3 regions of the Pectobacterium artocarpous genome follow, and region 1 is predicted to be linked to each of the others. Evidence: predicted binding sites of a transcription regulator. Region 1 holds the regulator's gene; each other region holds the start of a gene.
What was found. The regulator PurR, encoded in region 1, represses purine synthesis genes. The targets are predictions, from matches to a motif close to CANGCAAACGTTTGCNTG.

Region 1 (10,906 bases):
TTGCGGCTGCCCATGTTGGTATAAAACACCATGCCTTTCTCATCATAGTGCTTAAGCAAAACGATACGTTGATAAGGTTGTCCGAATTCATCAATGGTCGCGACGGACATCGCCGTAGGATCGGCCAGTTTCGCGTCACAGGCCTGCTTCAGCCAGCGTTCAAATAAATCCAGCGGGTTAGCGGGAAGATCGCTACGGCGCAGCCCACCACGCGTGTATTCACGGCGGATGTCGGCGATATCGGCGGGTTGAAGAGGAGTACTATCAGAGGGGGAGCGTTCCTGAGTCATAATGTCCTGCTGTCGCAATGTCGGGCCAGAAGCGGGCGAAAATCCCATTTTGCTCCCGTACCCGAAAAATCGCAATCAGCAGTAACACCGTGACCGTGTGATACCGTTACAACGGTTCCAACACGCAGTCGTCTACGATCACTCGTTCACCACGTTGGATAAATGCGCGATTGCCTTTGCTCCAGAATGTGTAGGTATCATTGCTGTATCGGACGCCAGACGCGGAGACCGCCTCAGGGAGAGTCAAACGTTCACCATCCAGAAGGAAATTCACCTGCGAAGGCGTTTCACCGCCCTGCTGTAGCGTCACGGTTAACGGCATGGTACCGCATTGGTAATGCAGCGTTTCCACCGTCTGTTTATGACCAAAATAGCTGCATCCGCTCAGCAGAATCAGCGCTGTCCCCACCAGCAATCGTTTCATTCTTTTCTCCTGTCATTCTTGTTGATGGCGGCAACTGACGCTACCGCTTATTCAAGTTTAACAAGAGGATAAACCTGAACCTCTCGGCAAAATCTGATTAATCCGCGTTGGCCGGATAAATCGCGCCTAACACCGTTTCCTGACTCGCTCCCGTTACGGACGGTAGGTTGCCCGACAGTCCCGACAGCGTGCGTGAAGCCAGCCAGGCAAATGCCAATGCTTCCATATCATCACCGCTCACGCCACATTCATCCGTCGTGCTGACTTCAATGCCCGGTAGCAGCGCCGAGAGACGCGTCATGATGAGCGGATTACGCGCCCCGCCGCCACAAACCAGTAAACGTTCGCATCCACCGACCAGCAACACCTGTTCGGCGATGCTCGTTGCGGCTAATTCAACCAGCGTTGCCTGAACATCCTGCGGTGCCATCGGCGGCAATCCAGCCAGCATTTTTTCCAGCCAACCCAGGTTGAAATACTCCCGTCCGGTACTTTTGGGCGCACGTAACGCAAAGTAAGGATCGCTCAACATCCGGCGGAGTAATAGCGGATTCACCTGCCCGCTTATCGCCCACACGGCGTCTTTATCATACGGTTGTGCACGGTGCCGCCAGATCCAAGCATCCAGCAGCATATTTCCGGGCCCCGTGTCGTAACCACGTACAGGCCCGCCCGGCACCAACAGCGACAGATTGGCGATTCCCCCGATATTAAGCACGATACGCCGTTCGACAGGATGTAGCAGCAACGCATGGTGGAACGATGGCACCAACGGTGCGCCTTGCCCGCCATAAGCCACGTCACGGCGGCGAAAATCCCCCACAGTCGTAATGCCTGTCAATGCCGCTACGCGGTTATTGTCGCCTATCTGCAACGTACAGGGCGCCTCACCCGTGGGCTCATGCCAAACCGTCTGCCCGTGGCAGCCAATTGCCGTAATATCCTGAGCGCCCAACGCTGTCTCTTTAAGCAGCGCCAGCACAGCTTCGGCAAACAAGATACCCAGCCGCGTATCCAACTGCCCCAGCGCCGACAGCGTCACCGCCTGCCCCTGACACATCCCCAGGATGGCCATTTTGATGTCCTGCGGTATCGGGTGACAGTAACTGGCCTGCTGAGCAACTGTATGTTCGTCAATCGCGGCTAGCACAACATCCACACCATCCAGGCTGGTGCCGGACATTACGCCAATATATCTGCCTGATCTCATTATGTAGCCTTTGACTCTATGGGATAAAAAGAGAAAACCGCTAACAACCGTTGCCTCGAGAATAAAAGTAGCACGTTAACACGCTGAATTATTAAATTTTTTGCGTTTTTTCTACACGGTCTAGGTTTTAACCAAATAAGGGTTTTTGATAATATTTGCTACAAAAAAGCCACTGTTCGTGCGATTTACTTCTCTATTTATACGCAATTTAAGCGCACCATTATATTCTGAAAAAAAGAGTAAAAAGAGTGGCATGCTACACTGAGCCAGACCATAATTTATTGGTATAACACGATGTCGGCCAGGGCTGAAGCCAACCCGACATATTCGCTATTAAGGAGTTTGTATTATGATGAAGCGTTTACTTGTGGTTACCCTTGCTGGTATCACGCTGGCTGGTTGTGCTAATACCAGTACGCTTTCAGGTGATGTTTACAGTGCGTCCGAAGCTAAACAGGTGCAGACCGTTACCTACGGTACGATTGTTTCTACGCGCCCGGTTCAGATTCAGGCGGGAGAGGATTCTAATGTGATCGGCGCGCTGGGCGGTGCCGTACTGGGTGGTTTCCTGGGCAACACTATCGGCGGCGGTTCTGGGCGTAGTCTGGCAACAGCTGCCGGTGCGGTAGCCGGTGGGGTCGCGGGTCAAAGCGCAACGAGTGCGCTGAACCGCACACAGGGAGTAGAGTTGGAAATTCGTCGTGATGACGGTAGTACCATCATGGTAGTACAGAAACAAGGCGACACGAAATTTAGCGTAGGTCAACGCGTTGCTATGGCCAGCAATGGCCGCAACATCACCGTTTCCCCACGGTGATGTTATGTGACGATCGCCGCCAACTGCGGCGATCGTCACAACGAATAATCAACTCCCAGAATGAGTAACCAATAACAGGTATTGGTAATATTACCGGGATTTAATTCTCCCTCTGCGTAACCCAAATTTAGCTACGCTTGATTTTCATGTAATGCCAATATATTTTTCTCAAGGCGCGCAACCAGCAGCGCTAATTCATCGACCTGCTCCGGCGTAATTCCAAATAATACTTCATTACGTGTATGGCTAATTACTCCATTGACTGCCTGTATGATCGGCTCTGCCGATTCAGTCAGCATAATACGTTTTGCCCGACGATCGTGTGCACAAACGTGGCGAGTGATTAACCCTTTCTCCTCAAGCTGATCCAGTGTTCGGACTAATGAGGGTTGCTCAATACCTATCGCTTTGGCCAGTTGAATCTGTGATTGGCCTGGGGGTAAATGGTATATGTTATGCAGCGTAATCCAGTGCGTCTGAGTCAGTTCAAGTGGTTTTAACCGATGATCGACTAGCGCACGCCATACGCGCACCAGACGGGCTAAATCAGATCCTAATGGCAATTCCATCACCTCTCCTTATTGTTAGCACGCTAAGTTATATCCCTGGATTGCAATCAACTCTGATTTATAAAATAAGAAACGACTTTATTGTTGTAAAAATAGAACCATCGAGAAATGGATTCTATCAAATAAAAGTCTTTTAAAAATGATCTCAGGCTTATTTTATTCAATCGAACGCTCCTGCGTTGCTTAAACAAAATTTCACGTGAATAGACCATCTCAGACAAGATGACTTAAAACAACGATGGCTGAAGAGACTCTGCTGGCGTATCGGTTTTCTCTGAACGCTGTGACCGTTTCATTCTCTGCCGACACAAACGCAGCACATCCTGTTTCTGCGCATCACTCATTTGGCCCCAACTAAAGCGCTCATTACGACTGCGAAAGCAACCGCGACAATACCCGCCTTCATCTGCCTGACAAATACCACGGCATGGATTAGGAACCACAAAGAGTTCAAGTTGCTCTGGCACAACACCTCCTGCGACAACTCTATTTATTGAAGCCCTGTTCTTTACCGCTGGCAAGTCCAAATGGACAGTCACAATGAAAATAATTAGGTAGCCATTGTAATAACTAACGATTTTTTTACACGCCAGTCGATCTAAAAGTGACCCACCGCGCTATTTCCCCCCTCCTATTGGTACGTTTTAACACAAACCTTACTACCGTGTCGCTTTTTTAGCATCATCCCAACAGTTTGGACTCGGCAGAGCCGTAACGCTATACTTCCCTTTTGTTGCACTTTATTAACGAGGACACTATGCGTTTACTTCACACTATGCTGCGTGTTGGCGATTTACAACGTTCTATCGATTTCTATACTCAGGTTCTAGGCATGCGCGTGCTGCGTACCAGTGAGAATACCGAATACAAATACACGCTGGCTTTCGTCGGTTATACCGAAGAAAGTGAAGGTGCGGTTATCGAACTGACCTACAACTGGGGTGTCGACAGCTATGATCTGGGCAACGCCTATGGTCATATCGCATTGGGCGTTGACGATGTTGCCGCAACCTGTGAGCGTATCCGTAAAGCGGGGGGCAATGTCACGCGTGAAGCCGGCCCGGTCAAAGGCGGCACAACCGTCATCGCGTTCATTGAAGATCCAGACGGCTATAAAATTGAATTGATCGAAAATGTCCACGCGGGTAACGGCATCGGCCACTGATATATCTCGCATGCTACAGGTGCTGCATCGGCACCTGTTCTCCCCCCTCTTCTTCTACCACCTTCGGCGTTTGAACGGCAACAGCATGCTGCATCTCCAGTCAAAATTTGCAATAATGCGCGCTGCGTTTTGCTAACAATTAAGAGACAAATGGCTGATAAAAGTGATCTGAATGCCCTGAGCGGCCGTTTTCGTGGGTTTTACCCGGTAGTGATTGATGTTGAAACCGCCGGATTTAATGCGAAAACCGATGCCTTGCTAGAGGTTGCGGCGGTAACATTAAAAATGGATCAAGACGGTTGGTTGAAGCCAGATGAAACGCTACATTTTCATGTTGAACCATTCGAAGGTGCTATCCTCGAACCCGCTGCGCTGGCGTTTAACGGCATTGACCCTACCAATCCGCTACGCGGTGCCGTGAGCGAATATGATGCGCTGCACGACATTTTCAAAGTCGTGCGCAAAGGGATCAAAGAGCAAAACTGCAACCGTGCCATTATCGTGGCGCATAATGCTACATTCGACCATAGTTTCATGATGGCGGCAGCGGAGCGCTGTAGCCTGAAACGCAACCCGTTTCATCCTTTCGCCACCTTCGATACCGCGGCACTCAGCGGGCTGGTGTTAGGACAAACCGTCCTTGCTAAGGCCTGTATTACCGCGGGTATTGCATTTGACTCCAGCCAGGCACATTCCGCACTGTATGACACCAACCAAACGGCCTTGTTGTTCTGTGAGTTGGTTAATCGCTGGAAACGTCTGGGCGGGTGGCCGATTGCGCAGGAAGAACATGTGCTGGAAGACGCGTCAGTTGAAGACTGAAAAGACGGGAAAATCAGAGATAAAAGAACGGGTGCCATAAGGCACCCGCTGGAAGGATTTACGCTCGCATGGTAATGACATGTGGCATCGTCATTACATCAAAAGAACGCATCACTCTTGATCGGCCTGCTGCGCTTTGTACTTGTCGGCCGTTTCTTTGATCAGCGGTTGCAGTTCACCACGCTGGAACATTTCAACTACGATATCACAACCGCCAATCAGCTCGCCGTCAACCCACAACTGCGGGAATGTCGGCCAATTCGCATATTTCGGCAGCTCAGCGCGAATATCCGGATTCTGTAAAATATCAACATACGCAAAACGCTCGCCGCATGCAGACAACGCCTGAACCGTCTGTGCGGAAAAACCACAGCTTGGCAATTTAGGGGAGCCTTTCATGTACAGCAGAATCGGGTTTTCAGCAATTTGGCGCTGAATTTTTTCAATTGTCGGTGTCGTCATCTTCTTGCTTCCTTAAACCTATAGGATGGCTAACGTCCAAAACGCTAGCCATGAGCCGCCGTCAGAGGTACTACGACAGCGACATTGACTCAGTGATATTGTACCGATGCCACCAGCCACAAAAAAACGCCATTTTTTGTAGGGGTATTTTCCCTGCACGTTATTCGCCATTGATGAAATCAACGCCAGAACGCGTTGATAAATCAATCGAAAAAACAACTATTAATGTTTTTTCACTATTCTGTATGAATAAAGCGGCCATGCCCACTTTTTTATGCCGCCGTTTTCAGGAATACTGTGCGGATTGAGCGAGTTAAGGATTATGTTCGGTTACTTTTATCATGCGCTTGTTTATTACTCTTTTTATATTATTTTTCAGCAATCTATCCCTGAACGTCGTTCAGGCTGCGCCGCATACCCCACATTCTGCGCTAAAGAAAAGCACCGTTGAAGAAACCAATAAGAAAAGCCGTCAAACAAAGGGTAATGCGAAATCACCGACACCAATCAAAAGCAAAAAACCAGAACCTACCGCTGCCATTACGAAAACCACCCCCCGCAGCGCGAACAAATCAACAGAAAAAAAGCTGTCACGGACGCAAAGCAGCACACCCGCACTAGTGAAAAAAAACCTCAAAAAGCTGAAGCCTGAAAAACAGAAGCAGACAACCGCACAGGTCAGAGTCAAAACCGGGCTGAAGAAGACGGCGCTTAAGACAAAAGCGGAGAAAGATCCGGCCCCTAGAGAAAAAGGCATGGCGCTGAGTGCGGCGCATAAAAAGCGTTATCAGCATGCCAAAACGACAGCAATGAATAAGTTGATGAGCCAGATAGGCAAGCCTTACCACTGGGGTGGCTCATCTCCCTTTACCGGATTCGACTGTAGCGGACTGGTCTATTATGCGTACAAAGATGTCGTTAAGATCCAGATTCCACGTACCGCTAACGAAATGTATCATCTGCATGATGCCGCTCCGATTAAAAAGAGCGAGCTGGAAAGCGGCGATTTGGTCTTCTTCCGTATCAATAATCGCGGCGCAGCCGATCACGTCGGGGTTTATCTGGGAGAAGGGAAGTTTATCCAGTCGCCGCGTACAGGTTCAGATATTCGTATCAGCAAGTTGAGTGAAGATTATTGGCAGGAGCACTACGTTGGCGCGCGTCGCGTGGTAACACCACAGACGATTCGTTGAGAAACAGATTACATAAATCGATTCAGACACATTTTATGCAATATAAACGTGTCTGATATACCAAAACCACACAGAAGCATCGTTCGGTTAGTTCAGCACCGCAACAAAACTGAACACAATGATCATCGCCAGTGCGCCAACCGTTGTCAGCAAAGACATCTTTAGATCTGTATTCATAAACCACTCCTTATTAACGAACAAATTTTACCTGAAAGAGGAAACCGCCCTTTACAGCGAACCCATTCAGGCGCTTAAATCCACAAACAATAGGGTTATTACGATTCTTTCATAATTTCAGTGAAAAATCTCGGACGAATGCATCACTAATAGTATAAATTAGCCCTTTCACTTTCATGATAAATCGGACACAATCCGCTGTTTATGAAAGCGCTGCGTATCGGTCGAAAAACGTCAAGCCTGATCCCTTCGGTATAACATTCGGCATTCTCCTTCTGAAATCCTGTTTTTTAGCTTAGAAGAAGAACTTTAAACGCAGGCAAACGATTAACAATATACTTACGTCTGTAACAGGTAAGTTCAGGAGTCATTTTTAGATGGCAACGATTAAAGATGTGGCAAAACGTGCTGGCGTTTCCACCACAACCGTATCGCACGTGATCAATAAAACACGTTTCGTCGCCGAAGAGACTAAGGCAGCCGTCAGGGCGGCAATCAAAGAATTACACTATTCGCCCAGCGCCGTCGCCCGCAGCCTCAAAGTTAATCACACTAAATCAATCGGTTTGCTGGCCACATCCAGCGAAGCCCCCTATTTCGCCGAGATCATCGAAGCCGTCGAAAACAGCTGCTATGCCAAAGGCTACACGCTGGTGCTGTGTAATTCGCATAACGACATCGGTAAGCAGCGCGCTTATCTCTCCATGCTGGCGCAAAAACGCGTGGACGGTCTCCTGGTGATGTGCGCCGAATATCCACCAGAGCTGTTGGCGATGCTGGAAGATTACCGCAGCATTCCGATGGTCGTGATGGACTGGGGACAGATACACAGCGATTTTACCGATACGATTATCGATAACGCCTTTGAAGGCGGTTATATGGCAGGCCGCTACCTGATCGAACGCGGTCATCGGGATATCGGTGCCATCCCCGGCATTCAGGAACGCAACACCGGCAGCGGGCGCTACCTCGGCTTTTTAAAAGCCTTGAAGGAAGCAGACATTACTGTACGCGAAGAGTGGGTGGTTCAGGGCGATTTCGAGCCGGAATCCGGTTATAAAGCCATGCATCAGATTCTCGCGCAGAAACAGCGACCAACGGCCGTATTCTGCGGCGGCGATATCATGGCGATGGGCGCTATCTGTGCGGCAGACGAACTGGGTCTACGCGTGCCGCAGGATATTTCGGTGATCGGTTATGACAACGTGCGCCACGCGCGTTTCTTTACGCCGGCGCTGACCACCATTCATCAGCCCAAAGAGCGACTAGGTCAATCCGCCTTCGCGATGTTGCTGGATCGTATTACCAGTAAGCGGGAAGATGCGCACGTCATTGAAGTCCATCCGACGTTAATTGAGCGACGCTCTGTGGCAGACGGCCCTTACCTCGACTATCGCCGCTAAACGCGGCGACACGATACAGACAACTTTCTTATTCCAGCCAGTTCTCCTTTATGCTTCAGCCAATTTTCTTGTATGCTGGCTGAAGTCGTTCTAAATTAAATACCGCGTTTCATTTTCTCTGGTGACAACCGATACGTCGGCTGCGATAAGTGCTGTCCAGGTATGTTTTACGATACTTTTACACGTGAAAAGTTAAGGAGACATGATGGGTTTACCTTATACAGAAGAATGGGATAACGATATCGCTCCCTGGTTCCACATCGTGCAGGACATGTTGGATGCAGCGGATATCACCATAAACGGCCCTCGCCCTTTTGACATCCACGTAACCCATCCCGGCTTTTTTAAACGTATTCTGCGTGAAGGAGCGCTGGGATTGGGAGAAAGTTACATGGACGGATGGTGGGAATGTGAACGACTTGATATGTTTTCCCATCGCGTCCTGCGTGCGGGGCTGGAGGCGAAACTGCCCCGCCGTCTGCACGATCTTACGCGAGTAGCCCTTTCTCGTGTCATGAATCCGCAATCCCGCAGACGCGCTCAGATTGTTGGCAAAGCGCATTACGATTTAGGCAATGACCTCTTTACCCTGATACTGGATCCTTACATGCAATACTCCTGTGCTTACTGGAAACAAGCACAGACGCTGGAACAGGCACAGGAAGATAAACTCGCCATGATTTGCGAAAAGCTTCAGTTAAAATCGGGAATGACGTTGCTGGATATTGGCTGCGGCTGGGGAGGACTTGCAGAATTCGCAGCTCGCCACTACGGTGTGTCGGTTTATGGTGTCACCATTTCCAGAGAGCAGCAGATGCTGGCACAACAGCGTTGTCAGAATCTGAATGTCACGATTGATCTACAGGATTACCGCGATCTCGATCGGCAATTCGACCGCGTGGTGTCGGTAGGCATGTTTGAACACGTCGGGCCACGCAACTATGATCGCTATTTTCGCGTCGTACGGCGTAACCTAAAGCCTAACGGGCTGTTTCTGCTGCATACCATCGGAGCCAATAAGACCGATCCACATGTCGATCCCTGGATTCATAAATACATCTTCCCCAACGGCTGCATTCCCTCTATACAACATATTGCACAGGCAAGTGAGCCTTATCTGGTGATGGAGGACTGGCACAATTTCGGGGCCGATTACGATCGTACATTAATGGCGTGGCATACGCGCTTTCAGCAAAGTTGGCCACAGCTTTCCACTCACTATCCTGCCCGCTTCCGCCGGATGTTCAGCTACTACCTTAACCTCTGTGCCGGTGCCTTCAGAGCAAGAACGCTCCAACTCTGGCAAGTGTTGTTCAGCCTGGAGGGAATCGAAGGGGGAATACGCGTCTCACGCTGACAGAAAAGAAAAAACCGGACGAGGCTGTTCGTCCGGCTTACGAGAACAGGCAACGCAGAAATTACTCTTCTTTGCCCAAGTCGCTCACCTGCTTGCTCGCCAACACGCGCTCAACCGTATCCACCACAGCCTGGGTCTGCGGATCGATTTCAATATTAATGCGATGTCCCAGACGTTTCCGTCCCAGCGTAGTGCGATTCAGCGTTTCGGGAATTAAATGCACGCAGAAACGCCCACGCGTCACTTCCCCTACCGTCAGGCTGATACCATCAATCCCGACGAAGCCTTTATGCAGCACGTATTTCATCAGCGCTTCATCTGCCAGACGGAACCAAATCTGATGGTTATTCTCTGAAACCTGAATCTTCACCACTTCCGCCGTACACATAATATGGCCCGACATGACGTGTCCACCGATCTCGTCACCAAACTTCGCGGCACGCTCAATATTCACGACATCGCCTTCATGAATATCGCCCAGATTCGTTAATCGCAGTGTTTCTTTCATGAGATCGAAGCTGACGCGATCGCCGTCAATGGCGGTTACCGTCAGGCAGCAGCCATTGTGCGCCACCGAGGCACCGGGTACAAGTCCAGGCAGCAGATCGTGCGGGAGTTGGACAACGTGCGTGCGAAAGTTGGATTTTTCTTCAATCGACACCACTGGCGCGGTGCCCTGAACAATACCGGTAAACATACGGTTTGCCTCTTAAAAACAAAGAAATGATTTTGTGCAGTGTGCCCGATATTTAGCTGAAAACCAAACCGGAATACCGCACACCACATTGCTATCGGAACCGTAGCGTAACAAAAAGAATATATTCTCTTCCATGCTGGTTTACTTTCGTTAAGTCGTTACAATGATCCTCTCTTTATCCCGATCTGTTTCTTATATCTGAGTTATTTATTCCGCCGTCAAGTCATTCAAGGAAGGTATCCGTGCAACAGTATCTGACAGAAGCGCGTAAATTATCGGCGCTTGCTGTTCCTGTCATTATTGCGCAAGTGTCTCAAACA
Region 2 (10,906 bases), on a different contig from region 1:
ATCGCACTGCGTGAAATCGAAGAAGGTCTGATCAACAACCAGATTCTGGATGTTCGTGACCGTCAGGAACAGCAAGAGCAGGAAGCCGCAGAGATTCAGGCGGTTACCGCGATTGCTGAAGGTCGTCGTTAATCACACCACGAGTCGCCCTTGTATATTTTTGAAAGCCTTAATCTGCTTATTCAGCGTTATTTGCCAGAAGATCAGATCAAACGTTTACAGCAGGCTTATTTAGTTGCACGTGATGCTCACGAGGGACAGACTCGCTCCAGCGGTGAACCCTATATCACACACCCTGTTGCCGTCGCCTGCATTCTGGCGGAGATGCGTCTCGATTACGAAACGCTGATGGCGGCACTGCTGCATGATGTCATAGAGGACACCCCCGCCACCTATCAGGACATGGAACAGCTTTTCGGTAAAAGCGTTGCGGAACTGGTAGAAGGCGTTTCCAAGCTGGACAAACTGAAGTTCCGCGATAAGAAAGAAGCGCAGGCTGAAAACTTTCGCAAAATGATCATGGCGATGGTGCAGGATATTCGTGTCATTCTGATCAAACTTGCAGACCGTACCCATAATATGCGCACGCTGGGCTCATTGCGCCCGGACAAACGCCGCCGCATTGCTCGCGAAACGCTGGAAATATACAGCCCGCTGGCACATCGGCTGGGTATCCATCACCTCAAAACCGAGCTGGAAGAACTGGGTTTTGAGGCGCTGTATCCAAACCGTTATCGCGTCATTAAAGAGGTCGTCAAGGCCGCACGCGGTAACCGCAAGGAAATGATTCAGAAAATCCTGTCGGAAATCGAAGGACGTCTGACGGAAGCCGGGATCGCCTGCCGCGTCAGCGGTCGCGAGAAGCACCTGTACTCCATCTACTGCAAAATGCACCTGAAAGAGCAGCGTTTTCATTCCATCATGGATATTTACGCGTTTCGGGTGATCGTGAAAGAAGTCGATACCTGCTATCGCGTGCTCGGCCAGGTTCACAGCCTGTATAAGCCGCGCCCAGGTCGGGTAAAAGACTATATCGCCATTCCTAAAGCCAACGGCTACCAGTCGCTGCACACGTCTCTGATTGGCCCGCATGGCGTGCCGGTCGAAGTGCAAATTCGCACTGATGATATGGATCAAATGGCGGAAATGGGTGTCGCCGCGCACTGGGCCTATAAAGAAGGCGAAAGCAGCACCACCGCACAGGTACGTGCTCAACGCTGGATGCAAAGCCTGCTAGAACTCCAGCAAAGCGCTGGTAGCTCATTTGAATTTATCGAAAGCGTGAAGTCCGATCTCTTCCCTGACGAGATGTACGTCTTCACGCCAGAAGGCCGTATTGTCGAACTTCCCGCTGGCGCGACGCCCGTCGATTTCGCCTATGCGGTACACACCGATATCGGCCATGCGTGCGTCGGCGCGCGCGTCGATCGTCAGCCTTACCCGCTGTCACAGTCGCTCACCAGCGGCCAAACCGTTGAAATTATTACCGCGCCAGGCGCCAGACCGAATGCCGCGTGGCTTAACTTTGTGGTGAGCTCCAGAGCGCGTTCCAAAATCCGTCAGATGCTGAAAAACCTCAAGCGTGATGACTCCGTAAGTCTTGGCCGCCGTTTACTGAACCACGCGCTGGGCAACGGTCGTAAGATCTCCGGCATCCCTGAGAAATCTATTCAGCTTGAGCTCGATCGCATGAAGCTCGCTACGCTGGACGATCTGATGGCGGAAATTGGTATGGGTAATGCCATGAGCGTCGTGGTGGCGAAAAATCTGCTGAACGAACAATCTGAGCTGGGAACAACCGGGCTGCGCAAGTTGCCGATCAAAGGCGCAGATGGCGTCATGATCTCCTTTGCCAAATGCTGCCGCCCTATCCCTGGCGACCCAATCATCGCCCACGTCAGCCCCGGTAAAGGGCTGGTTATTCACCATGAATCCTGTCGCAACATTCGCGGCTATCAAAAAGAACCTGAAAAATTCATGGCGGTAGAGTGGGATAAGGTGACGGAACAAGAGTTCATCGCCGAAATCAAAGTCGATATGTTCAACCATCAAGGCGCACTGGCGAACCTGACAGCAGCGATCAACGCCGCAAATTCCAATATTCAAAGTATCAACACGGAAGAGAGGGATGGCCGCGTATACAGCGCCTTTATCCGCCTCACCACCCTCGATCGCGTTCATCTGGCCAATATTATGCGTAAAATTCGCGTGATGCCGGATGTTATCAAAGTTAACCGTAATCGAAATTAATCGTCATGACCCCTCAACGTTATGCGCGCATAAAAGAGATGCTGAACTGTCGTCAGCCGGATCTGACGATTTGCATGGAGCAGGTGCATAAGCCCCATAACATTTCTGCCGTTATCCGTACCGCGGATGCCGTCGGTGTGCATCAGGTTCATGCGATTTGGCCCACCAGCCGGATGAAAACGCTGGTTTCCTCCGCCGCGGGTAGTAATAGCTGGGTGCAGGTGAAAACCCATCGCAATATCGGTGATGCAGTTGGTCACCTGAAAGCCGAGGGCATGCAGGTTCTGGCGACCAATTTATCTGAACACGCGGTCGATTTTCGGGAAATTGATTACACCCGCCCGACCTGTATTCTGCTCGGACAAGAAAAAACCGGTATTACAGCCGAAGCGCTCAAACTGGCCGATCGGGATATCATCATTCCGATGACCGGCATGGTGCAATCGCTGAATGTCTCCGTGGCCTCGGCGCTGATCCTGTACGAAGCGCAGCGTCAGCGCCAGATCGCTGGCATGTACCAGCGTGAGGACAGCCCGTTGGATGAGGAAGAACAGCAGCGCCTGCTTTTTGAAGGGGGCTATCCGGTACTGGCACGCGTCGCAAAACGTAAAGGGCTGCCTCGCCCCCATATCGACCATCAGGGTCAGATTGTCGCGGATACCCCGTGGTGGGCCGCGATGCAATCGTCGGAGTGCTGATGAAAGGCCGCCTGCTGAACACCCAACCGCTGAGTACACTTACCGGCGTGGGTGCAAGTCAGGCAGCGAAGCTCGCGCGACTCGGGCTGGAAACCGTGCAGGATCTTCTGCTGCACTTACCTCTTCGCTACGAAGATCGCACGCATCTTTATCCTATTGGCGACCTCCTTCCTGGTATGTATGCCACCGTGGAAGGTGAAATCCTACGCAACGACATCACCTTTGGCAGCCGTCGCATGTTGACCTGCCAAATCAGCGACGGCAGCGGTATGCTGACCATGCGCTTCTTTAATTTCAGCGCCGCGATGAAAAACAGCCTCGCACCGGGACAGCGCGTTACCGCTTATGGCGAAATCAAGCGCGGTAAAATCGGTGCGGAAATTATCCATCCTGAATATCGAGTTCAGGGGGAGAGTACGCAGGTCGAGTTACAAGAATCGCTTACTCCGGTTTACCCATCCACAGAGGGTGTTCGTCAGGCCACGCTCCGCAAACTTACCGATCAGGCATTGGCATTGCTCGATGCCAACCACATTGATGAGTTGTTACCTGAATCCCTGAGCCGCTCGCTCATTAGTTTGCCGGATGCCTTGCGCACGTTACATCGCCCCCCGCCGGATATGCAGCTCAGCGAGCTGGAACACGGCAAGCACCCAGCACAGCAGCGGCTGATTATGGAAGAACTGCTGGCGCATAACCTGAGTATGCTCGCCGTGCGGGCAGGGGAACAGCGGCATAAAGCCTCGCCGCTACAGGCGCAGGACAGCTTGAAGCAGCAGTTGCTCGCCGCCCTGCCTTTCACCCCCACGCAGGCGCAAAAACGTGTCGTCGCTGAAATTGAAACGGATATGGCGAAAGACTTCCCAATGATGCGTCTGGTGCAGGGCGACGTAGGTTCAGGGAAGACACTGGTCGCTGCGCTGGCAGCATTACGTGCCATTGCCAACGGCAAACAAGTCGCACTGATGGCACCCACAGAGCTTTTAGCCGAACAGCACGCCCATAATTTCCGCCAATGGTTTGAGCCATTAGGCCTTGGAGTAGGCTGGCTGGCTGGCAAACAAAAAGGGAAAGCGCGCCAGGCGCAGCAGGATGCCATCGCTAGCGGTCAGGTTTCCATGGTTGTCGGAACGCACGCCATTTTTCAGCAGCAGGTTAAATTCAACGGGCTGGCATTGGTCATTATTGATGAACAACACCGCTTTGGCGTACATCAACGCCTTGCGCTGTGGGAAAAAGGCGAAGAACAGGGCTTTCATCCTCATCAACTGATTATGACTGCTACACCGATTCCCCGTACGCTGGCGATGACAGCCTATGCCGATCTGGATACGTCCGTCATTGATGAACTGCCGCCGGGCAGAACGCCCGTCACCACGGTTGCCATACCGGATTCACGCCGTAGCGACATCATCGAACGCGTGAATAACGCCTGTCAGCAGGAAGGACGGCAGGCCTATTGGGTGTGTACACTGATTGAAGAATCCGATCTTCTGGAAGCACAGGCAGCAGAAGCCACCCGCGAAGAACTGAAGGCAGCTCTGCCGAATCTCAAGGTTGGATTGGTTCACGGCCGCATGAAAGCGCAAGAAAAGCAAGCGGTGATGAAGGCCTTCAAACAGGGCGAACTACAACTGCTGGTGGCGACCACCGTCATCGAGGTGGGTGTAGATGTACCGAATGCTAGCCTGATGATCATTGAGAACCCGGAGCGTCTGGGTCTGGCGCAGTTACACCAATTGCGTGGTCGTGTCGGGCGAGGCGCGGTGGCATCTCACTGCGTACTGCTCTACAAAACGCCAATGAGCAAAACCTCACAGAAACGGCTTCAGGTTCTACGCGATAGCAACGATGGCTTTGTTATCGCTCAGCGCGATCTGGAAATTCGCGGACCGGGCGAATTATTAGGTACGCGGCAAACCGGCAATGCCGAGTTTAAAGTGGCCGACCTCCTGCGCGATCAGGACCTGATTCCACAGGTACAGCGCGTTGCACGCCACTTGCATGAGCACTATCCCGAACATGCCATTGCGCTCATCGAACGCTGGTTACCAGAGCGTGCACGCTACACCAACGCCTAATAGCAGCAACGTATTCTTCATTTTTCTTAAAACCTCGCCGCCAACACACATGCAGCCTGAAGTATGACATTGCATATACACTTAAATAATAAGGTTTTGCTCATTCAGATAAAATCTATGTCTAAAAGATGAGTTGGCAAACGTTTGCTTTCGACAAAGAGATCATTAAAATGCGCTCTTTGTCGTTTCAGGAACGCCAACTTACATCATGACTACCACCACGGAAACGTCCCAAACAGAAGTCGCCGCCGCACCTCAGCGCAGTGAACTCATCTATCGTCTTGAAGACAGGCCACCGCTGCCGCAAACGCTATTCGCCGCCAGCCAGCATCTGTTGGCCATGTTTGTTGCGGTGATTACTCCCGCGCTACTGATCTGTCAGGCATTAGGTTTACCCGCTCAGGATACGCAACGCATCATCAGCATGTCGCTTTTCGCTTCCGGCCTAGCCTCTATTCTGCAAATTAAAACCTGGGGCCCCGTCGGCTCTGGTCTGCTGTCTATTCAGGGCACCAGCTTTAACTTTGTGACACCGCTGATTATGGGCGGACTGGCGCTGAAAAATGGTGGAGCGGATGTTCCCACCATGATGGCAGCGCTGTTCGGTACGCTGATGGTTGCGTCCTTCACCGAAATCATTCTTTCACGCTTCCTGCATTTAACCCGCCGCATCATTACCCCGCTGGTTTCCGGCATTGTGGTAATGATCATTGGTCTGTCGCTGATTCAGGTCGGCCTGACTTCTATCGGCGGCGGCTATGCCGCAATGGGGAATAACACCTTCGGCGCGCCCAAGAATTTACTGCTGGCAGGAGTGGTGTTGCTGGTTATCATTCTGCTGAATCGCCAGCGTAACCCCTACCTGCGCGTCGCCTCGCTGGTGATTGCCATGGCGGTGGGTTATCTGGGTGCCTGGATGATGGGAATGCTGCCGGAAAATACGTCTTCGCAACACGATACGGCCATCATGGTGCCCACGCCGCTGTATTACGGTTTAGGCTTTGACTGGAACCTGCTGATCCCTCTGATGCTGGTCTTCATGGTGACATCGTTAGAAACCATCGGCGACATCACCGCGACCTCCGACGTGTCTGAGCAGCCGGTCAAAGGCCCGCTGTATATGAAACGCTTAAAAGGCGGCGTGCTGGCAAACGGTCTGAACTCGTGTCTTTCCGCCGTATTCAATACCTTCCCTAATTCTTGCTTCGGCCAGAACAACGGCGTCATCCAGCTTACCGGGGTTGCCAGCCGCTATGTGGGTTTCGTGGTGTCGCTGATGCTGATCGCGCTGGGGCTGTTCCCTGCCGTTAGCGGATTTGTGCAGCATATTCCAGAGCCGGTTCTGGGCGGTGCCACTATCGTGATGTTTGGTACGATCGCCGCTTCCGGTGTGCGCATTGTGTCCCGCGAACCGCTGAATCGTCGTGCGATCATGATTATTGCGCTGTCGCTGGCCGTTGGTCTTGGCGTGTCGCAGCAGCCGCTGATTCTGCAATTCGCGCCGGATTGGATTAAAACGTTACTGTCTTCCGGTATTGCCGCTGGCGGGATTACCGCAATCGTGCTGAATTTGGTCTTCCCACACGAAGAAAAATAGCGCCAGCCCGCAATAATTTCTGTTCAGTTCATGTAAAAGCGAACGGTGATGCAATACCGCTCGCTTTTTACTGTCTGTAACAGCATTACCTATTGAGCCTTCAGGGAAATTGCGGCATAAGAACAGTTCTCCCTGACGATTGGCATGGACTGACACGATGAAATTTATCGGGAAATTATTGCTGACCCTGCTGCTGCTGGCCTTTTTAGCGCTCGTGGTCGTATACGTATTACTGCAAACCCGTTGGGCGGCAGGCTGGGTGAGTAATTGGGTAAACCAGAACACAGACTACCAGTTGTCACTGGGCAAAATTAATCATGACTGGTCAACAGCCGATCATATCCAATTTAGCGACGTCAGTTTCGGCCAGAAAAATCAGCCGCCGACACTCGTTGCAAAGCAGGTTTCAGCCGGATTTAGCGTGCGTCAAATTACCGATCCGCGTCATTTTGCCAGCCTGAAATTAGAAGGCGGTACGCTAAATCTTTCCTCACAGGCCGCCACACTCCCTATCGAGGCCGATGTGCTACAGCTGCGCACGATGGCACTGCAGGCGAAAGACGGCGATTGGCGGCTGAATGGTCAACAGATTAACGGTGGAATGACACCGTGGCAGCCCGAAGCGGGCTATCTGCTGGGCAAACAGGGGCAGTTCCAGCTCAGCGCCCGTTCACTCGAACTCAACGATATTCCTGCCAGTCAGGTCTTGGTTCAGGGCGAAATCAACCATAACCAGCTGATTCTTAGCAATTTCGGTGCCGATGTTGCCCAAGGGCAGCTAACGGGCAACGCCAGTCGCGCAGAAGACGGCAGTTGGCAGATCGGTAACCTCCGGCTCAGCAATGTCCGTTTGCAAACGCAGAGAACGCCAGAAGCCTTCTGGCAGCCCGTTACTGAACTGCCTTCCGTTACGGTTGACCGTTTTGATCTGATTGATGCCCGTATCGAAGGGCCGGGATGGGCGTTTATCGACCTGGATGTTGCCCTGCAAAATGTCACGTTTAAGCAGAATGACTGGCAGAGCGAAGGCGGAACACTGTCGTTCAATGCAACCGACATTGTGAATGGCAACATGCACCTTATCGACCCTATCGTGAATCTGGATTTGTTACCGGCGGGCGTTAACATCAAGCAGTTTTCTGCGCGCTGGGAAGGGGGTTTACTGCGAACCAACGGCAACTGGCAGCGTAGCAACCGACGTTTACAGCTGAATGAATTTGTTGTCGCAGGGATGGAGTACACACTCCCCAGCGACTGGCGTCAGCGGTGGCAAGCGACGCTGCCATCTTGGCTGGCAGAAGTGAATGTGCAAAAATTCACGGCTAATCGCAACCTGCTGATCGATATCAACCCGGATTTCCCCTTCCAGCTCACCGCACTGGATGGCTATGGCAGTAATCTGTTGCTGGCTCGCAACCACCAGTGGGGGGTATGGGAAGGATCGCTTAATCTTAATGCCAGCGACGCGACGTTCAATAAAGTCGATGTTCGCCGCCCCTCAATGGCGCTGGTGGCCAACGACAACCAGATAACCATCAATGAACTCAGCGCATTTACGCAAAATGGCATGCTGGAAGCCAAAGCGACCATCAATCAGCAACCGGCACGCAATTTCTCCCTGTCGCTGACAGGACGTGCCGTGCCTCTGGAGGTTCTGACGCGCTGGGGATGGCCAGAACCCACCACCGCACCGACCAGTAATACGAATCTGCAATTGCAGTTAAATGGACGACTCACCGCCGATACGCCGCTGAAGCCGACACTAAACGGTACGCTGCAAGGTGTGGATAGCAATGACCGCCCTATCAGACAGCAAATGCATCAGGGAACCGTGACAGAAACGCAGTAACTATCGGATCGCCAAAATGCGGATCTTCAAAACGCAGGTTTTCAACATATCCGAATATCCACCATGACGTCGCGTGTTGAAACCGCAGTGTTGAAAAACATAGTCGTGTTGGAAAAACATAGTAGACCCCGTGATTTTCACGGGGTGCTATGGTCACAGGGTGCGACGGCTACGAGATACTGCTGACTGGCATGAGGAATGGTGTACTAATGAGAAGAACGTCATAGTCGGTGGTCGGGTTAATCTACTTCAGAGCCGCCCTCTTCCAGCGGCGCATCCGGTTGAGCAGGCAGCACGATATACACCCCTTCAAATAACGCCCCTTTACTGTCATCACCGAAGAGCTCGACATCTAGCTGCACGCGCGCTTTACGTCCACGCGCCAGACGATCCAGATCGCCACTCAGCGACCCTAAATCGGCAACGGCGCTCGGTCGGCCACTCACCGGTGTACTGTAACGGATGTGCGCATCCGCCAGAATAATCGTTCCGCCGAGGTGCCGTTCACGCAGCAGCAGCCAGATCAGTCCCCAGCCGGTAAGCGTAGCAAGAGAAAACATGCTGCCAGCAAAAAGCGTGTGGTGCGGGTTCTGATTGCCCGTTTCAGGCATAGTGGTGATAAATTGTTTCCCGGTGTACTGGCTGATCCGTACCCCCATCTTTTCACTCAGAGGGATGTGATCGTACCAGGCCTGTTGCAACTGTCCGCACCAATCAGGGCGGTGCAAAATATCATCCAGCGTCGCCACCGGTTTGATCATCAGAAAGTGCCGCACAGGCGTCGTTTGTGGCGCAGTGATCTCTCCCTGATTAACAAAGCCTAACTTGGAGAAGAAATCCATTGCGTCTTCACGGGCGCTACAGACCACGCGCTTGACGCCTTCCTGACGCGCGACAGACTCCAGGGTAATCGCAAGCAACGTGCCTAACCCTTTTCCCCGCACGTCGGGATGAACCGCTAAAAAGCGGATTGCCGCCTCATTATCCGCATTGATGGAAAGGCGCCCAATCGCGACCAATCTTCCCTGCTCATCCACCACGGTTTGGTGATGCGCCAGGGCATCGTAGGCGTCACGCTCAGAGCCTAGCGGCTGGCGCAGCGGTTTACGCAGCATTTCCCAGCGGAATTGATAGTACGCATCCAGTTCTTCTGCGCTTTCAGGTACTCTCAGATGATACATAACCCTTCCTCTATACCGAGATGCCCCATTGCATCGGGGCTCATAAGATCAGACTGCAGACAAACTGATACACAGCGCGATAACCGTGACGGTGCCTGCAACGCTATGTCTGTAGCCAGAACGTCACCGGGCCGTCATTCACCAATGCCACTTTCATATCCGCCGCAAACTGCCCTGTTTCCGTGTGAACGCCTTGCTCACGACACTGTCCGACAAAATACTGATAGAGGCGATCGGCCTCCGAGGGATGCGCACCGCGAGAAAACCCAGGCCGCATGCCACGCTGCGTATCAGCCACCAGCGTAAACTGCGAAACCACCAGCACGTTGCCGCCAGCCTGACGAACATTGAGGTTCATTTTCCCATCATCATCACCGAATATGCGGTAACCCAACACACGCTCGCAGAGTCGCGTGGCTTTTTGTTCGTCATCCCCCAGCTCAACGCCCAGCAAGATCAGCAAACCTTTATCGATTTTCCCAATCACAGTGCCTTCTACCGTAACGCTGGCGTGGGATACTCGCTGAATTAGCGCAATCATAAAATCCAACTACTCATGATGTCATCATTCCCAATAGGGGCCGTGTGCCCCTGCGATATAAATCATGCTTTAGCTGTCGTCGCCTGCATAGCGAAAAAGTCCGGCACCACCTGACGATCGGTCACTAGAATGCTGTGAATGCCCAAACTCTGTGCAGCATCGACATTCGCGGCATTATCATCAAAAAAGACGGCCTTCGCTGGCGTCACGCCTTCCTGCGTCAGAACATAGTGGTAAATCGCCAATTCTGGCTTACGTAATCCAATGTCTTGTGACAGATAGATTCTGTCGGCCGATGCCCCCACTTCCGGAAACAACGCTGGCCAATGTGAACAATGGAGGCGATTGGTATTCGACAGAATCACCACGCGGTGACCTTCCTGACGCAGGCGCTGCATGATGTCGATAACCTCAGGACGCAACGCGACAAAAATAGCCTGCCAGCCAGCGGTGAATTGCTCGAAGCTCAGGGCAATGCCCATTTCCTGACACAGTCTGGTCGCAAATTCTTCATCACTGATCTCGCCCCGCTCATGCTGTTCAAACGCTTCACCCATCACGAAACGTTCTTGCAACGTCGCAAGCGGCGCACTGCTCAGATTACTCCAAACGCCTAATACTCTTTTGAAATCAATATCGATGACAACATTACCCAAATCAAAGATATACAGCATGGCAGCCCCCTCCTGACGTAATCGTAGGATTTTCA
Region 3 (10,906 bases), on a different contig from region 1:
ATACTCTACCAGCCGTGGAATTTCCTCCGGCGGGTTTTGCAAATCGGCATCCAGCGTGATGATCACATCGCCCACCGCCTGCTGAAACCCAGCCATAATGGCCGAGTGCTGACCATAATTGCGGTTTAGCAGCACGGCGATAATGTGCTTTTCCGGATCGCTCGCCGCCTCAGTCAACAGTTCCGACGAGCGATCGCTGCTGCCGTCATCAACCAGAATAATTTCCCAAGGTTTACCGATTTTCTGACAAGCCGCCAGCGTGCGCTCAATCAGTACCGGCAGGCTCTCTTCTTCGTTATAGACGGGAATCACAACCGAAACATTTTTGATGTCATCAATCACGAGCAGACTCCAGAATAGAGGTTAGCGCCGCAACAACGCGATCGACATCACTGTCCTGCATATCGGGGAACAGCGGTAGCGTTATAAGCGACGCCGAATTCCACTCCGTTTCGGGCAGGTGCAAATCGGGATAACGCTCGCGATAATATTTCTGCGTATGCACCGCTCTGAAATGCAGTCCGGTGCCAATACCCTGCGCTTGCAGTGCTGCCATCAGGCTATCGCGCGATATGCCGCACAGCGTTTCATCCACGCGCACCATAAACAGATGCCAGGCATGCCGATGGGGATAATCTGGAACCGATAGCGGCTGGAGTGGCAGCGCACGCAGTTGGGTGAGATAACGTGCGGCAAGCTGCTGACGACGGGCGTTGATCACCGGAAGTTTATCCAGTTGAACCAGCGCAATCGCCGCATTGATATCCGCCAGATTGTATTTAAATCCCGGCGTCACCACGTCAGCCTGCGACTTGCGCCCTTGTCGCTGCCTGTCGAACGCATCAACACCCAGCCCGTGAAACTTCAGGCTGCGTATACGCTCCGCGAGCGCGTCGTCGCCCGTCACCACCATGCCCCCTTCCGCACAGGTGATGTTTTTAATCGCGTGAAACGAGAAAATAGCGGTGCCGCGCGCGCCGATCCACTCATCGCGATATTGTGTACCGACAGCATGCGCCGCATCCTCAATCAGCGAAATGCCGTAGTGTGCGCTGAGCGCACGTAGCGCCGTCAAATCGGCCGGAGCGCCAGCATAGTGCACGGGAATAATGGCTTTGGTTTTCGGTGTGATCGCCGCCTCGATATCCTGCGGTCGCACCATCAACGTATGCCGGTCCACGTCAACCATCACTGGTTCCGCCCCCAAAAGCATGATGATATTGACGGTTGAAACCCAGGTCTGGGACGGCGTAATCACCTCGTCACCGGGGCCAATGCCAAGCGCCATCAGCGTCACGTGCATCCCGCCCGTCGCAGAGCTAACCGCAATCGCCTGTCGGCACCCAATCTGCTGGCAAAACATCTGTTCTAATTGCTGACATTTCGGGCCCGTGGTTATCCAGCCGGAACGTAATACTTCTGCCACGGCAGCAATTTCCTCTTCGCCCATGTTCGGACGAGAAAAAGGCAAAAAATCCGACATAACGTATTCCAAAAATAAATAATGGCGACCAATCATTACTGAACAGTTTAAATAACGAAGCCTTAAGCCAACCTTAATTTATTGTGACAATCATAAAGTCACAGATAAACGACACGACGTGACAAAGCGGTACGAAGACATAATTAATTACAATGCAAAAATGAACTTTTCTCGAATAACAAAATATTGCCCCATTGCTTTACGACAATGTTCAGCCTTTACCAAATAAGTCTATTGTATAAACTTTCCCTAACACATCTTTTAATTCGTCGGCATACGCTTCGTGCTTATCCAGCGTAGCGGAAAAATTCAGCGCTGCGTGTTGTAAAAAACGCTCGATATCGGCGTCATTAATCGGCGATTTTCGTTGATTCAGCATCGCCACTTTTTCAGCCACAATATCTAATGCCACAACCTGATGCTGCTGTGCCAATAATAATCCATTCGATAAACCAACATATCCCGTTCCGCTAATCGCTATTTTCATGAAGGGCTCTTTATTTCATCGCTGGCTGAACCATATTCGTCCGCAGTATCTTTCTTATTTTTCACTCTGAATAGCGGTGTTACATTTCAATTTATTTCTCTGTCTCAGGATGCACGCCCCACATCCACATAAACACGTCACACTCATCATCCAAAACATAAAAAATACAATAGCCTTATCATTAGCAATTCCAGTTAAACGCCAATTAAACATCGCGTATTTAATGCAGGACAAAAATTTCCTTACACCTTGTGACTTTCTTTAATCATTAGCATAGAAACGAGTTTTCATGATGTTAAGGAACACAACGTCATTTATCTTAGATTGCTTTAGTGAATAAACACGATGATACCGATTTATTTAATCGTTTTTATCAACGGCACAGGGAGACAGTATGTCGATAGGTTACCCCACCGCCAGCGGTGGCGTCCGTTATCGATATTGCCGATGCCGCGCTATATCGCGTAAAAATGGCGGTAAAAACCGTATAGAGGTAAGCGAGTAGCGAGAGTCATCTCAATGTAGAAACAATTAATGTTGATGCAACACCTGACAGCACACGCAGCTTCTGACAAAATAGCGGCCATTTCCCCTATATCACATTGATGGATCTCATCTCAGATGGCAGCAAAGATTATTGATGGTAAAACGATTGCGCAGCAGGTAAAAGACGAAGTTGCCGCACGAGTCACACAGCGTTTGGCAGCAGGAAAACGCGCGCCAGGTCTGGCTGTTGTGCTGGTCGGCGAGAATCCGGCATCACAGATTTATGTCGCCAGCAAGCGCAAGGTGTGTGAAGAAGTCGGCTTTATCTCACGCTCTTATGATTTACCCACCACCACCACGGAACCAGAGCTACTGGCACTTATCGACCAACTCAACTCCGACCAGACGATTGACGGTATTCTGGTTCAGCTTCCGCTGCCGGAAGGCATTGATAACACCAAAGTGATCGAACGCATCGCGCCAAGTAAAGATGTTGATGGCTTCCATCCTTACAATGTCGGTCGTCTGTGCCAGCGTGCTCCGCTGCTGCGCGCCTGTACACCACGCGGCATCATGACGCTGCTGGAGCGTTACACTATCGACACCTTTGGGCTGAATGCCGTGGTCGTCGGCGCGTCTAACATTGTTGGCCGTCCGATGAGCCTGGAACTGCTGCTGGCAGGCTGCACCACGACCGTCACGCACCGTTTCACCAAAAACCTGCGTCACCATGTTGAAAACGCCGATCTGCTGGTTGTCGCCGTGGGTAAACCGGGCTTCATCCCTGGCGAATGGATTAAACCGGGCGCGATTGTGCTGGACGTGGGTATTAACCGCCTGGAAAGCGGCAAAGTGGTCGGCGATGTAGAATTTGACACCGCGCAGGAAAGAGCATCTTACATCAGCCCCGTACCGGGCGGCGTTGGCCCAATGACCGTTGCCACACTGATTCAAAACACGCTACAGGCGTGCGAAGAGTATCATGACCATGCCGAATAACACGGCGGGTAGGACACCGATAAGCAGGAATTTATGACAACGTTTCATCTTGAAAAACATCCGCACGTTGAACTGTGCGATCTCTTGAAATTGCTGGGCTGGAGTGAAAGCGGTGCGGCGGCCAAACTGTCAATCGCCGCAGGCGAGGTGACCGTTGACGGTCAGACGGAAACGCGCAAGCGCTGCAAAATCGTCACCGGGCAAACCGTCCAGTTCAATGGCGAAGCGGTAAACATCGTCGACTAACGCTTAAGCATCGATGAGAGTGAAAAAAGCCCGCAATGTAGGCGTTGCGGGCTTTTTACTGATTAACAGAAAGATCGGTGTTACTTACGGCGCCAGATCGTTCCCTGTGGGCCGTCTTCCAGCACGATCCCCATGTCATTCAACCGATCGCGTGCCTGATCGGCCAGCGCCCAGTCTTTTGCCGCGCGCGCATCTTTACGCTGCTGGATTAACGCTTCGATTTCTTTTACTTCGTCGTTATCTACCTGAGCGCCGTTTTGCAGGAACTGCTCAGGATCCTGTTCCAGCAGGCCAAGCACACCAGACAGCTTACGCAGTACCGACGCCAGCTGATTCGCTGCCTGCACATCTTCCGCTTTCAGGCGGTTAACTTCACGCGCCATATCAAACAATACCGAGTAGGCTTCCGGCGTGTTGAAATCGTCGTCCATCGCTTCACGGAAACGGGCTTCAAACTCATCACCACCGTACGCCGCAATATCAGGATCCGTTCCACGCAGCGCCGTATAAAGCCGTTCTAACGCCGCACGCGCCTGCTTCAGGTTGTCTTCGCTGTAGTTTAACTGGCTACGATAGTGGCCAGACATCAGGAAGTAACGCACGGTTTCTGGGTCGTAATACGCCAGCACGTCGCGGACGGTGAAGAAGTTATTGAGCGACTTTGACATCTTCTCGCGGTCAACCATCACCATGCCGGAGTGCATCCAGTAATTCACATACGGGCCATCGTGCGCACAGCTGGATTGCGCGATCTCGTTTTCGTGGTGCGGGAACATCAAATCTGAACCGCCGCCGTGAATATCAAAGTGTTCGCCGAGCTGTTTGCAGTTCATAGCTGAACATTCGATATGCCAGCCAGGGCGCCCCTCCCCCCACGGAGAAGACCAGTGCGGTTCACCCGGTTTGGACATTTTCCACAGCACGAAGTCCATTGGGTTACGCTTCACTTCTGTAATTTCAACGCGTGCGCCAGCCTGCAATTGCTCCAGATCCTGACGAGACAGCACACCGTAACCCGGCGCGGTATCAACGGAGAACATCACATCGCCATTACTCGCGACATAGGCGTGGCGACGGGCAATCAGCGTTTCTACCATTTCAATGATATCAGCAATATGGTGCGTCGCACGCGGCTCGGCATCCGGGCGCAGAATATTCAAGGCATCAAAATCAGCGTGCATCTCTGCTATCATACGCGTCGTCAGTTGATCGCTGGTTTCCCCGTTTTCGGTCGCACGTTTAATAATTTTGTCGTCAATATCGGTGACATTACGCACATATTTCAGTGAATATCCCAGATACCGCAAATACCGCGCCACCACATCAAACGCCACGAAAGTACGCCCATGACCGATATGACACAGGTCATAAACGGTGATGCCACACACATACATTCCCACCTGACCGGCGTGGATGGGTTTAAATTCCTCTTTTTGGCGACTCAGCGTATTAAAAATCTTTAGCATCAGGGCGTTCCAGTGTTTTTATAAAAAATGGTTTTCACAAAAAAATGGTTTTCAAAGAAATGGTTTACACAACCGCACAACGTTCAAAAGCATCGTGTTAAAAACATAGCGCTTAAAAAACGTAGCATACACACGATAGGTCAATCACAGCCGCAGTTTGCGCCAGCAACATCAATGCATTCAGGGTTGATACCCAACGGCGTATTGAAACCTGAACCCTACTGTATTGCAAGGTTAATAAGAAGAGGGAATCGGTGAGAAAGGATAAAAATGAAATAGCCCGAAAAATCCGGGCTATTTCAAACCATTAGCGGCGACTGACAAAAAAGAATCCGCCGACAGAAAACCATTAACGCCAGCGCGGATTAGACATCACAGAGTATTTACCACTACCGAGCAGGGCAATCGCGATACCCGCAAAGAAGAATACCGCCGTACTTTCAGCAACCCAGGCACCTGTTTTGGCGTTTAGCGTGAAGAAAGTGTTCATATGAACCAACATCGTTGCTGCCACCATCGTGAAGGAGAAAATCAGCGCAGAAGGACGAATAAAAATCCCGAGAATCATCAGGATTGGGGTGATGACTTCTCCGACATAGACGCCGTAACCAATAAAAGCGGGCAGTCCTGCTGAGGTCAGCATGCCTTCAATGGCACCAATTCCACCGTGTATCTTATGCCAGCCATGAAACAGCATCAACACGCTAAAAGATACGCGCAAAAACAGTTTACCAAAATCCGGTTTGTCTAATAAACGGTTAACACCATCCAGAATACCCAGCATAGTTCACCTATCTCTTTAGAGTTATGTAGGAAGAATAAGAATTACTCCCAGATTAATCTGAACCACAAAAAAAGAACACGTTGATTACTCAGAACATTGATCTGGGGCAACAAAAATCTCATTCAAATTAATTATTCATAAATACAAAATTCAATCAGTTTATTTGTTTTCAAAAGTCTCCATTTCCCGATTAATACCTAATTGTGCCATCTTCTTCCGCGTACACGTTGTCTGGCACCCACCAACATCAAGTAATAAACCTTTTTATACGATTTTCTCATCCAACCAACCGCCAACCGCTGCGCAGTAAAACGTGAACTACTGACTCAATCGACCAGTTATGCTATAACAGCGCTCTTGTTGTTCACCGCCTTTTGTGAACAGCGCTCTTATCACTAAGGCTATCTAGGGTTCATTATTATGATTACGCTTCATACCAATCACGGCGATATCGTTATTAATACGTTTGCAGACAAGGCGCCGGTTACCGTAGAAAACTTCCTGAACTACTGTCGTAACGGTTTTTATGACAACACGATTTTCCACCGTGTGATTAACGGTTTCATGATCCAGGGCGGCGGCTTCGCTCCCGGTATGGAGCAAAAAGAAACCAACGCAGCAATCAAAAATGAAGCCAACAACGGCCTGAAAAACGCGCGCGGCACGCTGGCAATGGCTCGTACCAACGATCCGCACTCTGCAACTGCCCAGTTCTTTATCAACGTTGTCGATAACGACTTTCTGAACTTCCGTTCAGAGCGTGCTGATGGCTGGGGCTACTGCGTTTTCGCTGAAGTCACCGAAGGTATGGACGTCGTTGATAAAATCAAAGGTGTGGCTACTGGCCGCAGCGGCATGCATCAGGACGTACCGAAAGAAGACGTGGTGATTACCCACGTAACGGTCAGCGAATAATCCGACCTGCATGGCAACGCTGTTCATTGCCGATCTGCATTTAAGTCTTCATGAACCGGCGATTACCGCCGGTTTTCTGCGTTTTTTACGCCATGATGCAATTCATGCCGATGCACTGTACATTCTTGGCGATCTGTTCGATGCCTGGATTGGTGACGACGATCCCCAGCCGCTATACGCGACCATTGCAGCTGAACTCTATGCCTTACACCAGCGCGGTATTCCCTGCTATTTCGTACACGGCAACCGTGATTTCCTGATCGGTAAGCATTTCGCCAGACAAAGCGGGATGACGCTGCTGCCGACGGAAACGGTGCTCGATCTCTACGGCCAGAAGATCCTTATTCTTCATGGCGATACGCTGTGTACCGACGATCGTCACTACCAACAATTCCGTCGCCGGGTCCACAACCCGCTTATTCAGCGACTCTTCCTGCTATTGCCTTTGTCATTACGCGTGAAAATCGCAGCAAAGATGCGGGCAACCAGCCAGCAGCAAAACCAGAAGAAATCGCAGCAAATTATGGATGTCAATCACGACGCTGTGCTTGAACGTCTACAGCATTATCAGGTGAAGACGATGATCCACGGTCACACACACCGCCCCGCCATTCATCAGGTCGATCTTGGTGGGTCTTATGGCCGTCGCGCCGTTCTGGGTGCCTGGCATGAAGAAGGATCGATGATTAAGGTCACGCCACAAAATATCGAACTGATTTCCTTCCCATTTTAATGCGTTTCCTGCCATTGATTTGACGGTCTCTCATCTTATCCTCCCAGCATTTCCGCATACGCAACCGTTTTCCTCGCCATAATGGCGTGGTATGCTCTACGCCCTCAACGCTAGGCCCTCCCTGTCTGGCAGACGCCAATGCGTCACGAACATGTACAATCACAGGAGCATTACAGGCATGTCATCCAACGTTGCCCCGGCTAAAATTGCCATCATCATGGGTTCAAAGAGTGACTGGGCCACCATGCAGTTTGCTGCGGAAATCCTCACCACGCTGAACATTCCTTTTCATACTGAAGTCGTTTCTGCGCACCGGACACCCGATAAGCTGTTCCGCTTTGCAGAGCAAGCGGAACAGAATGGTTTTGATGTGATTATCGCTGGCGCAGGCGGCGCAGCACACCTGCCGGGTATGCTGGCAGCGAAAACGCTGGTTCCCGTGCTTGGCGTGCCGGTACAAAGCTCAACGTTGAGCGGTGTAGACAGCCTGTATTCTATTGTCCAAATGCCTCGCGGTATCCCGGTCGGCACCTTGGCCATTGGCAAAGCAGGCGCAGCGAATGCGGCTCTGCTGGCTGCACAAATTCTCGCCCTGCATGATAGTGGCATCGCCACCCGACTGGCCGACTGGCGTCAGGCGCAAACCGATGATGTGCTCTCTCATCCCGACCCGCGGGAGGAAGCATGAAACCGGTCTGCGTATTAGGCAATGGTCAGTTGGGCAGAATGTTGCGTCAGGCTGGCGAACCGTTAGGGATCGCGGTTTATCCTGTGGGGCTGGATGCTGAGCCAGAATCGGTGCCGTTTCATAATAGTGTGATTACCGCCGAGATCGAGCGCTGGCCGGAAACTGCCCTTACCCGCGAACTGGCTGAACACTCGGCGTTTGCGAATCGCGATATTTTCCCGCGTCTGGCCGATCGTCTGACGCAAAAACAGCTGCTGGATTCGCTGAATCTGGCAACCGCTCCCTGGCAATTGCTGGCCACCGTCGATGAATGGCCACACGTCTTCGCCTCATTAGGTGAATTAGCTATCGTTAAACGTCGCGTCGGCGGTTACGATGGTCGTGGACAGTGGCGCTTGCGCAACGGCGAGCAGCACACTCTGCCCGCGGACTGCTACGGTGAATGCATCGTTGAGCAAGGCATTCATTTTTCCGGTGAGGTCTCGCTGGTTGGTGCCCGCAATACGCACGGTAAATGTGTGTTCTATCCGCTCACCCATAACCTGCATCAGGATGGCATTCTGCGTACCAGCGTCGCTTTCCCTCAGCCTAACCCGCCGTTGCAAGCACAGGCAGAGCAGATGTTGTCCGCGATTATGAATGCGCTGAGCTACGTGGGTGTGATGGCGATGGAATGCTTTATCGTCGGCGACCGCCTGCTCATTAACGAGCTGGCTCCACGTGTACACAATAGCGGACACTGGACGCAAAATGGCGCGTCGATCAGCCAGTTTGAACTGCACCTGCGCGCCATTCTGGATCTGCCGCTGCCGCACCCCATCGTCGAATCGCCGTCCGTGATGGTCAACCTGATTGGCACTGGCGTGAATATCGACTGGCTGGCGCTGCCGCTGCTACATCTGCACTGGTATGAGAAAGACGTTCGCCCTGGTCGCAAAGTGGGCCATCTCAACCTATCGTCGTCTAACGCCGCACAGTTAAAACACTCGCTGCAATCGCTGGCGCCTCTCTTACCAGAGGAATACCACAGCGGTCTGGCGTGGGCAGAAGAAAAGCTCACCGCCTGACAGCTCGGTAATGCTTATCCGGCAGGCTACAGACTGTCGGATAACCGTCTGGTAATCGTCCACGGTGAATAACAACATAAGTCGATATGTTCGCAGGGAGCATATTCGCGATACCGTCTCGTCAAAAAGAGAAAAGCCATCATTGCGTGTGGCATCAGAAAAATTGCGTTTATTATTTCAGCTACCCTTTATTTACTGTTCATTTTTTATCACCCGAAAATTAAATAAAGCATCAACAAAGATGCCGTTGGAAATATTTAAAATAAAGTATCAGTATTGATATTTTATTCTTCCAGGAAATTTATTAAAATATTTCCCGTCAATTCATTTCTGTGATCGCTTCAATATTATTCGCTGACCACCACGATATAGAATGCCGCCACAAAACAGTATTGACTTGTTGACATAATTAGCAATATGTCTTGTTCATTTTTTAAACTCTGTAACGGCAAGTTGCCGATACTGTAATTTTTATACCCCAGTACGACGGGTATTAATGTGTTCACCGAGGAGAAACCAGTAAATGAGCACAATTCAAGATAGCATCCAGGTGTCAGAACAGGCTTCAGGATGGCGTAAAAGCGATACCGTCTGGATGCTCGGCCTCTATGGCACAGCCATCGGCGCTGGTGTGTTATTCTTACCTATCAATGCCGGTATTGGTGGTTTAATTCCGTTAATTATCATGGCACTGATTGCTTTTCCAATGACATATTATTCTCACCGTGCTTTATGCCGTTTTGTATTATCCGGCAAAAAAAGTGGCGAAGATATTACCGACGTTGTTGAAGAACATTTCGGCGTTGGTGCGGGGAAATTAATCACTTTACTTTATTTTTTCGCTATTTACCCGATCCTATTAGTTTATAGCGTCGCCATCACCAATACGGTAGATAGTTTTATTACTCACCAATTGCATTTGCCTTCTCCGCCGCGTGCCGTGTTGTCATTAATATTGATTCTCGGGCTAATGTTTATTGTTCGCTTCGGTGAGGCAATGATCGTTAAGGCAATGAGCATTCTGGTTTATCCTTTTGTTGCCGTACTGATGTTGCTGGCGATTTATTTAATTCCGAACTGGAACACCTCTGTTTTTGAAAACATTTCTTTGAATTCCAGTGTCACGGGCAACGGTCTGTTGGCGACATTATGGCTGGCTATTCCGGTGATGGTTTTCTCCTTCAACCACTCACCAATCATTTCTTCTTTCGCCGTCGCCAAGCGAAAAGAATATGGCGATGACGCAGAGAAAAAATGCTCACGCATTCTGTCATACAGCCACATTATGATGGTGCTGACCGTTATGTTCTTCGTCTTCAGTTGCGTACTAAGCCTGTCTCCGGCTGAGCTGATGGAAGCGAAAACACAGAACATTTCTATTCTGTCCTATCTGGCGAACCATTTTAACAATCCAGTCATGGGCTATCTGGCACCAATTATTGCCACTATCGCGATCTCTAAATCGTTCCTGGGTCACTATCTGGGGGCGGGCGAAGGCTTCAACGGCATGATCGTGAAAACCCTGCGCAGCAGAGGAAAAACCATTTCCAAC

Region 2: the regulator PurR is predicted to act here: its motif matches at 5,163-5,180, upstream of ACKQAD_RS08725 (nucleobase:cation symporter-2 family protein).
Region 3: the regulator PurR is predicted to act here: its motif matches at 7,657-7,674, upstream of purE (5-(carboxyamino)imidazole ribonucleotide mutase).

What each region holds. Positions count from the first base shown of each region.
Region 1 covers NZ_JBJXVK010000001.1:55,928-66,833, reverse strand. Annotated here, with positions in the region: gene pdxH (pyridoxamine 5'-phosphate oxidase) at 1-290, opposite strand, end outside; gene ACKQAD_RS00310 (MliC family protein) at 397-714, opposite strand; gene anmK (anhydro-N-acetylmuramic acid kinase) at 812-1,924, opposite strand; gene ACKQAD_RS00300 (outer membrane lipoprotein) at 2,274-2,741, shown strand; gene slyA (transcriptional regulator SlyA) at 2,873-3,310, opposite strand; gene ACKQAD_RS00290 (DUF1289 domain-containing protein) at 3,538-3,777, opposite strand; gene gloA (lactoylglutathione lyase) at 4,068-4,475, shown strand; gene rnt (ribonuclease T) at 4,626-5,297, shown strand; gene ACKQAD_RS00275 (Grx4 family monothiol glutaredoxin) at 5,409-5,759, opposite strand; gene ACKQAD_RS00270 (C40 family peptidase) at 6,101-6,952, shown strand; gene cydH (cytochrome bd-I oxidase subunit CydH) at 7,040-7,129, opposite strand; gene purR (HTH-type transcriptional repressor PurR) at 7,507-8,532, shown strand; gene cfa (cyclopropane fatty acyl phospholipid synthase) at 8,738-9,889, shown strand; gene ACKQAD_RS00250 (riboflavin synthase subunit alpha) at 9,951-10,586, opposite strand; gene ACKQAD_RS00245 (MATE family efflux transporter) at 10,829-10,906, shown strand, end outside.
Region 2 covers NZ_JBJXVK010000010.1:104,761-115,666, forward strand. Annotated here, with positions in the region: gene rpoZ (DNA-directed RNA polymerase subunit omega) at 1-132, shown strand, start outside; gene spoT (bifunctional GTP diphosphokinase/guanosine-3',5'-bis pyrophosphate 3'-pyrophosphohydrolase) at 151-2,250, shown strand; gene trmH (tRNA (guanosine(18)-2'-O)-methyltransferase TrmH) at 2,256-2,948, shown strand; gene recG (ATP-dependent DNA helicase RecG) at 2,948-5,029, shown strand; gene ACKQAD_RS08725 (nucleobase:cation symporter-2 family protein) at 5,238-6,626, shown strand; gene ACKQAD_RS08730 (AsmA family protein) at 6,784-8,475, shown strand; gene fabY (fatty acid biosynthesis protein FabY) at 8,715-9,656, opposite strand; gene dtd (D-aminoacyl-tRNA deacylase) at 9,760-10,197, opposite strand; gene yihX (glucose-1-phosphatase) at 10,260-10,871, opposite strand.
Region 3 covers NZ_JBJXVK010000004.1:199,396-210,301, forward strand. Annotated here, with positions in the region: gene arnC (undecaprenyl-phosphate 4-deoxy-4-formamido-L-arabinose transferase) at 1-342, opposite strand, end outside; gene arnB (UDP-4-amino-4-deoxy-L-arabinose aminotransferase) at 335-1,483, opposite strand; partial or broken gene ACKQAD_RS04120 (UDP-glucose 6-dehydrogenase) at 1,752-1,970, opposite strand; gene folD (bifunctional methylenetetrahydrofolate dehydrogenase/methenyltetrahydrofolate cyclohydrolase FolD) at 2,592-3,455, shown strand; gene ybcJ (ribosome-associated protein YbcJ) at 3,489-3,701, shown strand; gene cysS (cysteine--tRNA ligase) at 3,782-5,167, opposite strand; gene ACKQAD_RS04140 (DoxX family protein) at 5,517-5,951, opposite strand; gene ppiB (peptidylprolyl isomerase B) at 6,372-6,866, shown strand; gene lpxH (UDP-2,3-diacylglucosamine diphosphatase) at 6,877-7,599, shown strand; gene purE (5-(carboxyamino)imidazole ribonucleotide mutase) at 7,778-8,287, shown strand; gene purK (5-(carboxyamino)imidazole ribonucleotide synthase) at 8,284-9,354, shown strand; gene ACKQAD_RS04165 (HAAAP family serine/threonine permease) at 9,878-10,906, shown strand, end outside.